One region of the Pseudomonas sp. RT4P38 genome, then DNA from elsewhere that is predicted to be linked to it. Evidence: predicted binding sites of a transcription regulator. Region 1 holds the regulator's gene; each other region holds the start of a gene.
The links. The regulator sigma-54, encoded in region 1, starts transcription at its own class of promoters, with help from an activator protein. The targets are predictions, from matches to a motif close to ANTGGCATNNANNTTGCTNT.
Positions count from the first base shown of each region.

Region 1 (2,186 bases):
GACTCTGCCACCATCCTGGCCAACGACCTGGTCAAGGAAGTGTATCTGGGCCATGAGTTCCGCCTGTAAGCACTGAGGTGCCTGGCTAGTCGACCGAGCGCTAGTCTCGATAAAAATGAATACTTTTTTATTGTTACAGCGCTCTAGGCAAACGTTGCAGTTTCAGGCATATAATTTGCTTATGTTTGGCGCTCCGGCGCCCTGTAGTGGATGGCGCATGTGCGCCGGCGAATAAGGTGTTAAGCCCCTGCCATGAAACCATCGCTAGTCTTGAGAATGGGCCAGCAGCTGACGATGACACCGCAGCTGCAACAGGCCATCCGCCTGCTCCAATTGTCGACCCTGGACCTGCAACAGGAAATCCAGGAGGCCCTGGAGTCCAATCCGATGCTCGAACGCCAGGAAGAAGGCGACGACTTCGATAACGCCGACCCCTTGGCCGACAAAGCCGAACAGCCTCCCAACGCCGATGTTTCGGAACCCTCCTACCAGGAAACCGCCCCGACTGTAGACAACCTCGAGGAAGGTGACTGGAACGAGCGCATTCCCAACGAACTGCCCGTCGACACCGCGTGGGAAGACGTCTACCAGACCAGCGCCAGCAGCCTGCCGAGCAACGATGACGATGAGTGGGATTTCACCACCCGTACATCGGCCGGCGAAAGCCTGCAAAGCCACTTGCTGTGGCAACTGAACCTGGCACCGATGTCCGACACTGATCGCCTGATTGCCGTGACCCTGATCGACTGCATCAACAATCAGGGCTACCTGGACGAAACCCTCGAGGAGATTCTCGAAGCCTTCGATCCGGAACTGGACATCGAACTGGACGAAATCGAAGCCGTCCTGCACCGCATCCAGCAATTCGAACCCGCTGGCATCGGCGCCCGTAACCTGGGTGAATGCCTGCTGCTGCAATTACGTCAGTTGTCCGCCAAGACCCCTTGGCTGGTCGAGGCCAAACGCCTGGTCACCGATTACATTGACCTGCTCGGCAGCCGCGACTACAGCCAGCTGATGCGTCGCATGAAGCTCAAGGAAGATGAGCTGCGCCAAGTGATTGAACTGGTCCAGAGCCTCAACCCGCGCCCAGGCTCGCAAATCGAGTCCAGCGAAGCCGAATACGTCGTTCCCGACGTGATCGTACGCAAGGACAACGAGCGCTGGCTGGTGGAACTGAACCAGGAATCCGTGCCGCGACTGCGGGTCAATGCTCAATACGCTGGTTTCGTGCGCCGCGCCGACACCAGCGCCGACAACACCTTCATGCGCAATCAGTTGCAAGAGGCCCGCTGGTTCATCAAGAGCCTGCAAAGCCGCAACGAAACCCTGATGAAAGTAGCCACTCAGATCGTCGAGCATCAGCGCGGCTTTCTTGAATACGGCGACGAAGCCATGAAACCGCTGGTCCTGCATGACATCGCCGAAGCGGTGGGCATGCATGAGTCGACGATTTCACGGGTGACCACGCAAAAGTTCATGCATACCCCACGAGGCATATATGAACTGAAATACTTTTTCTCGAGCCACGTCAGCACCTCCGAGGGCGGTGAATGCTCGTCCACGGCGATCCGCGCGATCATCAAAAAACTGGTTGCCGCGGAAAATCAGAAAAAGCCGTTGAGTGACAGCAAGATCGCTGGTTTACTGGAGGCACAAGGCATTCAGGTGGCTCGCCGCACCGTCGCCAAGTACCGCGAATCCCTCGGGATCGCGCCTTCGAGCGAACGCAAGCGGTTGATGTAGAGCCACGCCACAGCGTTCCAGCGGCAGGCATTTCTGCCTGCCGCTTTATGCACTGGCAACGAAGGAGAGCTGTATGCAAGTCAACATCAGTGGACACCAACTGGAAGTGACCGAACCTCTTCGCACCTACATCGGCGAAAAACTCGAACGATTAGAGAGGCATTTCGACAAGATCACCAACGTGCAAGTCACGATGACGGTCGAAAAGCTCAAGCAGAAAATCGAAGCCACGCTGCATATTCCCGGCAATGAAGTGGTCGCAAACGCGGAGCATACCGATATGTACGCGGCGATCGACGCACTGACCGACAAGCTGGATAAACAACTCAAAAAGCATAAGGAAAAGACCCAAAGCCTCCTCCAGGGCGCGACCGGTCGTTAACACTCCCAACCCATGATCCGACTTGAAAGCATCCTGACCCCCGGCCGTTCCCTCGTGA
Region 1 covers NZ_CM142703.1:1,231,689-1,233,874, reverse strand. The annotation lists gene lptB (LPS export ABC transporter ATP-binding protein) at 1-69, shown strand, start outside; gene ACYZT7_RS05640 (RNA polymerase factor sigma-54) at 253-1,746, shown strand; gene hpf (ribosome hibernation-promoting factor, HPF/YfiA family) at 1,820-2,128, shown strand; gene ptsN (PTS IIA-like nitrogen regulatory protein PtsN) at 2,141-2,186, shown strand, end outside.

Region 2 (2,186 bases), 1.2 Mb from region 1:
ATAAACCAGGGTGAACCAGACGCCCATGAAGATCAGCATCGCGGAGAACTTCATCCGCTCGGCGAAGGCACCGACGATCAACGCCGGGGTGATGATGGCGAAGGTCATCTGGAAGGTGATGAACACCGCCTCAGGGAACAGCGCCGCGGGACCTGTCAGGCTCGATGGCGTGACACCGGCGAGGAATGCCTTGCCCATGCCGCCGAAGAATGAGTTGAAGTTGACGACACCCTGTTCCATGCCGGTGGTGTCGAACGCGATGCTGTAGCCATAAATGACCCACAGAATGCTGATCAGACCGGTAATGGCGAAGCACTGCATCATCACGGAAAGAATGTTTTTGGAGCGAACCATGCCGCCGTAGAACAGCGCGAGGCCGGGAATGGTCATGAACAGCACGAGGGCTGTCGAGGTCATCATCCAGGCGGTGTCGCCGGAGTTGAGGACGGGGGCCGCCACTTCGTCTGCCGCCATAGCCAGGCTGGGCATTACGAGGGACAACAGGGCTCCTAGCCCTGCGAATTTACGCAGAGTCATATTGTTTTCTCCTGGGGCGTTGGGTGTGTGGCGGCTTAGATTGCGTCGGTATCGGTTTCGCCGGTACGGATGCGAATCGCCTGTTCCAGATTGACCACGAAGATCTTGCCGTCACCGATCTTGCCGGTGTTGGCAGCCTTGGTTATCGCCTCGATAACCCGGTCAAGATCCTTGTCGTCAATGGCGACATCAATCTTCACCTTTGGCAGGAAATCGACCACGTATTCCGCGCCGCGATACAGCTCGGTGTGACCCTTCTGCCGACCGAAGCCTTTGACTTCAGTAACGGTAATGCCCTGCACGCCGATCTCGGACAGCGACTCGCGTACGTCGTCCAGTTTGAACGGCTTGATGATGGCAGTGACTAGCTTCATGAAAACTCTCTCCCGAATTTGGTGGACTTGCCCCAGGAAAACAAACCCGACTCAAGTCTAAGCGCAGTGCCTGGCTTTGTAACGCATCGTCGGCCTTACCTGCCCGTCCGACGCCTGCTAACCACTCCGCACGAAACACTTCCCCCGTTTCGCTTGGCGCACTGCATTCGTCACAGCGACTGCATCAGTGCATGGGTCACTACCGACTAAGCAGAAAGCTTGCCATCTCGCCAAAACCCACTGATTTCAAGCCTTTGGCCGCTGCCGCAAGCTACTTCGCTGCAATGGCCCGACTGATACGCACAACAACAGTGCATTGCCGTCCGTCCGCATGCGCGAAAAGCGTGCAGCCCTGACTGCGAGATTGACTATAGACACTGCGTGATACACTGCCCGCCATTGTTGACAGGACATTTCCCATGCTCGCACCCAAAGACTTCCTAGATGCCCTGAGCGGCACCGCCTCCCGCCTCTTCAGCGGCGACACCCCACTGCCGAAAAGCGAAATCGAGAGCCAGTTCAAGGCCCTGTTGCAGAGCGGCTTCAGCAAGCTGGATCTGGTGAGTCGTGAAGAGTTTGATAGCCAGATGGTTGTGCTGGCACGGACGCGGGCGCGATTGGAGAGTCTTGAGGCGAAGGTGGCGGAGCTTGAAGCGAAGCTCAATCCAACGGCTGAGTAACACCACCGATCAACTGTGGGAGCGAGCTTGCTCGCGATAAGGTCGGAACGACCTTCCTGCCATTCCGGATTCCGCGCTAATTCCAGGCTGAGTCCTACAAAGATCACATCCGCCGTCCGATTGCGCCACCAAGCCCCGGTTACTAAGCTCACCCTCTGCTGAATATTCAGCACTGGGTTTGGCGACCTTGAAGGCTTAAGGCGCACGACGACCATCCGATGGCGGGCTAATTTTCGCCATATCGAGTCATGGCGGCTGTGCGTGGGAGATCTTCGGATCTGCCGGGTTCCTTTTGCTCCGGTTCGCCAACCCGCGTATAGCTGCCACCCATTCGTTTGGCGACGATTGCCGGCAGCCCCTTTAGCAAAAGGAGCTTTCGATGATTCGCAATGACACTCACCTGATCCCCCACGTCCTCACGCGCCACAAACTCCACCTCCACACCCTCCTCCTGGAAAACCAGGCCTGGTTCAGCGCCCACGACCTCGGCCGATTGCTCAGGCTTTTCCTCGACGAACGAGCGCTACGCAAACTCGATCCTGACCAACACCAGAATTTGCAGATGCTCATCCACGGCACCGTAGAAAACACACTG
Region 2 covers NZ_CM142703.1:6,684,172-6,686,357, forward strand. The annotation lists gene ACYZT7_RS31220 (ammonium transporter) at 1-537, opposite strand, end outside; gene glnK (P-II family nitrogen regulator) at 573-911, opposite strand; gene ACYZT7_RS31230 (accessory factor UbiK family protein) at 1,331-1,591, shown strand; gene ACYZT7_RS31235 (BRO-N domain-containing protein) at 1,971-2,186, shown strand, end outside.
Region 2: glnK (P-II family nitrogen regulator) is a predicted target of sigma-54. The motif match lies at 1,119-1,138, and genes of this name have one in related genera.

Region 3 (2,186 bases), 720 kb from region 1:
GACGTTTCCAGGGTGTTCTGCAGCGTGGTGCCGAAACCGGCCAGGCCTGGGGTGCCGACTTGCGGCGCGCCGCTGGCAGCGGTTTCCAGGAACAGGTTGTTGCCCACGGCCTGCAGACCGGCCGGGTTGATGAAGTCGGCGGTTTGCAGGTTGCCGATCACCTGGGATGCCGGGTTGCCGGTAACGGTGATGGACACGGTGCCGTCGCGACCGACCGTGAAGGTCTGGGCATCGTTGGGGATGACAATGGCCGGTTCCAGGGCAAAGCCGCTGGCGTTGACGATCTGACCGTTGGAATCCAGGTGGAACGTACCGTCACGGGTGTAGGACGTGGTGCCGTCCGGCTGCAGAATCTGGAAGAAACCGCGACCGTCGATGGCCATGTCCAACGGCTGCTCGGTGGTTTGCAGGCTGCCGGCGGTGAAGTTTTTCTGGGTGCCGACGATGCGCACACCGGTACCCAATTGCAGACCCGACGGCAGTTCACTGTCCTGGGTCGACTGGGCGCCTGGCTGGCGTTTGATCTGGTAGAGCAAGTCCTGGAACTCGGCGCGGTCACGTTTGAAACCCGTGGTCGACACGTTGGCCAGGTTGTTGGAAATGGTCGTCAGGTTGGTGTCCTGGGCGGACAGACCTGTTTTGGCAACCCATAGAGCCGGAAGCATTCGATTCTCCTCGTGCGCCTGTTTTACGGCGCGACGTTCTGATAATTAGCTGATCTGCAAGACCCGAGCCATGGCCTGGTCGTCTTCTTTGGCGGTGTTCATCATCTTGATGTGCAGTTCGAACTGCTTGGCCAGGGCCAGCACCGAGGTCATTTCTTCCACGGCGTTGACGTTGCTCGACTCGAGGAAACCGGACACCAGCTTGACGTTGGCATCGGCTTGCGCCGGCTTGCCGTCCTTGGTGTGGATCGAACCGTCCAGGCCTTTGGTCATGTTCTTGAAGTCAGGATTAACCAGCTTGATGCGGTCGACTTCCGCCATCACGCGAGGACCTTCGCCCATCGCACGAATGCTGATGGTGCCGTCCTCGCCCACTTCGATTTGCTGCTCGGGCGGCACGGCAATCGGCCCGCCATTGCCCATCACCGGCATACCGTTGCCGGCCCGCAGCACGCCGAGGGCGTCGACGTTCAGGCTGCCGGTGCGCACGTAGCTTTCGCCGCCGTCAGGGTTCTGCACGGCGATCCAGCCATTGCCTTGCACCGCGACATCGAGGTCACGACCGGTTTCCACCAATGCGCCAGGGGAGAAATCGGTGGCCGGACGTTCGGACAGGGCAAACGCACGCGCCGGAAAGCTGTCACCGAACACCGGCATCGAACGAGCCTGCTCCAGGTCTTTCTGGAAACCGTTGGTGGAGATGTTCGCCAGGTTGTTCGCATGAGCCTTCTGCGCCAGTGCATTCTGGCTGGCACCGGTCATTGCCACATATAGGTACTTGTCCACACTCTTTCCTCTGCATGCCGGACGTTTGCCGCCCACCGCTGTACTGCTGAGCCATAAGCAATTTGCAGACCAACTTTTTTCTGGCGGTGCGGGGACCGGCAAACAAAGGACTTGAGGGATACAGGCGGGATTGGAGGATTGTGTCGAAGACGAAAAACCGGCGGTGTTATGCCGGTTGGTGGCAAGGGTCGGCCTTGGGCAACGGCCACCGCCGCCATCGCGAGCAAGCTTGCTCCCACATTGGATCTGCGGTGTTCACACATCCCCTGTGGGAGCGAGCTTGCTCGCGATGAGGCCGGTTCAAACACAGCAGATGCCCGCTATGACTCGCTCTTGCCGACCTCGTACTCACGCAACTTGTTGGCAATGGTCGTATGCGAAACCCCCAACCGCTTGCCCAGTTGCCGACTGCTCGGGTGCTCGGAGTACAAGCGCTCCAGCACCGCCTTCTCGAAGCGCCCGACAATCTCGTCCAGCCCGCCCTCGAGCGAGAAATCGCCAAGTGGCTGACGCACACCGTAATCCGGCAGGCGAATATGCTCGGCCTTGACCGTCCCGCCTTCGCACAGGGAAACGGCCTGGAACAGCACGTTTTCCAACTGTCGCACGTTGCCCGGCCAATGGTAGTGACTGAGCCGCTCCATCGCCGCCGGCGCCAGTTTCGGCAGCGGGCAACCGATCTGCCGACTGGCCTGATCGAGGAAGTGCTCCACCAGCGGGGTCAAACCATCGAGG
Region 3 covers NZ_CM142703.1:1,952,991-1,955,176, reverse strand. The annotation lists gene flgG (flagellar basal-body rod protein FlgG) at 1-665, opposite strand, end outside; gene ACYZT7_RS09045 (flagellar basal body rod protein FlgF) at 711-1,451, opposite strand; gene ACYZT7_RS09040 (sigma-54-dependent transcriptional regulator) at 1,772-2,186, opposite strand, start outside.
Region 3: ACYZT7_RS09045 (flagellar basal body rod protein FlgF) is a predicted target of sigma-54. The motif match lies at 1,506-1,525, and genes of this name have one in related genera.

Region 4 (2,186 bases), 2.6 Mb from region 1:
TGACACCTATCCGTTTGAAGTCTTGAAGAACAAGGTGCTGCCCGCCGCGATCAAGGCCGCCCCTGGCCAGCGTCTGCGGATCTGGTCGGCGGCGTGTTCGTCGGGTCAGGAACCGTATTCGCTGTCGATGTCGATCGATGAGTTCGAGCGCGTGAACATGGGCCAGTTGAAGATGGGCGTGCAAATCGTTGCCACCGACCTGTCCGGCACCATGCTGACCAACTGCAAGACCGGCGAATACGACAGCCTGGCCATCGGCCGTGGTCTGTCGCCCGAGCGCCTTCAGCGTTACTTCGACCCGAAAGGGCCGGGGCGCTGGGCCATCAAGGCGCCGATCAAGAGCCGGGTGGAGTTTCGCTCGTTCAACCTGCTGGACAGCTACGCGAGCCTCGGCAAGTTCGACATCGTGTTCTGCCGCAACGTGCTGATCTACTTCTCCGCCGAGGTGAAGAAGGACATCCTGTTGCGCATTCACAGCACGTTGAAGCCAGGCGGTTATCTGTTCCTCGGTGCTTCCGAGGCGCTGAACGGTTTGCCGGACCATTACCAGATGGTCCAATGCAGCCCGGGGATCATTTACCAGGCGAAGTGATTCGTTGGCGGTATAAAAAAACGGGAGTCCTCAGGGGCTCCCGTTTTTTTTGCCTGCCGTTATTTCTGAAACACCACTAGACCCTGTGGGAGCGAGCTTGCTCGCGATTGCGGTGGGTCAGGCTATACAGCTGTCGACTGTCCCGACGCCATCGCGAGCAAGCTCGCTCCCACAGGGTCGGGGTTGTTCTCCTGACCGTAAGAAGCGGCAGAAAAGCGGCAGGCGGCGGAAATCGGTTGCCGCTTTTCTGGCATTGCCACGTTGCCACTGCCCGCAAAGCCCCGGATTACGGCCTTTTTTGAATTGGCACGCCGCTTGCTATGTCTCTGTTACGAAAAATCAGGTCACCCGAAGGTTTCCCGACATGAGCATCAGCTTCGATAAAGCGCTCGGTATTCACGAACAAGCCCTGGGCTACCGCGCTCAGCGTGCCGAAGTCCTGGCCAACAACATCGCCAACGCCGACACCCCGAACTACAAGGCTCGGGATCTGGACTTCTCGAAAGTGCTCGCCGAGCAGAACGAGAAGACCAAGAGCGGCACTTTTGCCTTGAACATGACCAACAACCGTCATATCGAAGCCGAAGGCCTGGGCAATGGCGACGAGTCGCTGCTGTATCGCACGCCGATGCAACCGTCGATCGACCAGAACACCGTGGACGCCCAGCTTGAGCAGTCGAACTACGCGGAAAACGCCGTCGGCTTCCAGGCCAGCTTCACCCTGCTCAACAGCAAATTCAAAGGGCTGGTATCAGCCCTGCGCGGAGAGTAAGCCATGTCTCTATCCAGTGTTTTCAACATTGCCGGTAGCGGCATGAGTGCCCAGACCACTCGCTTGAACACCGTCGCCAGTAACATCGCCAACGCCGAGACCGTCTCCTCGAGTATCGACCAGACCTACCGTGCACGGCACCCGGTATTTGCCACCATGTTCCAGGGCGGCCAGAGCGGCGGCAGCGATTCGCTGTTCCAGAGCCAGGACGCGGCCGGTCAAGGTGTGCAAGTGCTGGGCGTGGTCGAAGACCAGAGCAACCTTGAGGCGCGCTACGAGCCGAACCATCCGGCGGCCGACGGCAAGGGCTACGTCTACTACCCAAATGTCAACGTGGTGGAAGAAATGGCCGACATGATTTCCGCGAGCCGCTCGTTCCAGACCAACGCCGAAATGATGAACACCGCCAAAACCATGATGCAGAAGGTTCTGACCCTCGGTCAGTGATAAGGGGCGACTCAGATGAGTGTTACCGATACCACCAGTGGCCTTAGCCTCAAAGACATCCTGGCCAACTCCTCGGTCAAGACCAACACCAGCGCCGATGGCCTGGCGTCCGCGACGAACAGCGCCACCGGCAAACAGTCCCTGGGCAAGGACGCGTTCCTGCAGTTGCTGGTGACGCAACTGAAAAACCAGAACCCGCTGGAACCACAGGATAACGGCGAGTTTGTCGCCCAGTTGGCGCAGTTCAGCAGCCTGGAAGGTATTACCACACTCAATACCACCGTGAGCGGCCTCGCGAGCAATTACAACTCGTCCCAGGCGTTGCAGGCGTCGTCGCTGGTCGGGCGTTCGGTTATTGCACCGGCCGACAAGACG
Region 4 covers NZ_CM142703.1:5,307,767-5,309,952, reverse strand. The annotation lists gene cheR (protein-glutamate O-methyltransferase CheR) at 1-592, shown strand, start outside; gene flgB (flagellar basal body rod protein FlgB) at 957-1,364, shown strand; gene flgC (flagellar basal body rod protein FlgC) at 1,368-1,811, shown strand; gene flgD (flagellar hook assembly protein FlgD) at 1,827-2,186, shown strand, end outside.
Region 4: flgB (flagellar basal body rod protein FlgB) is a predicted target of sigma-54. The motif match lies at 895-914, and genes of this name have one in related genera.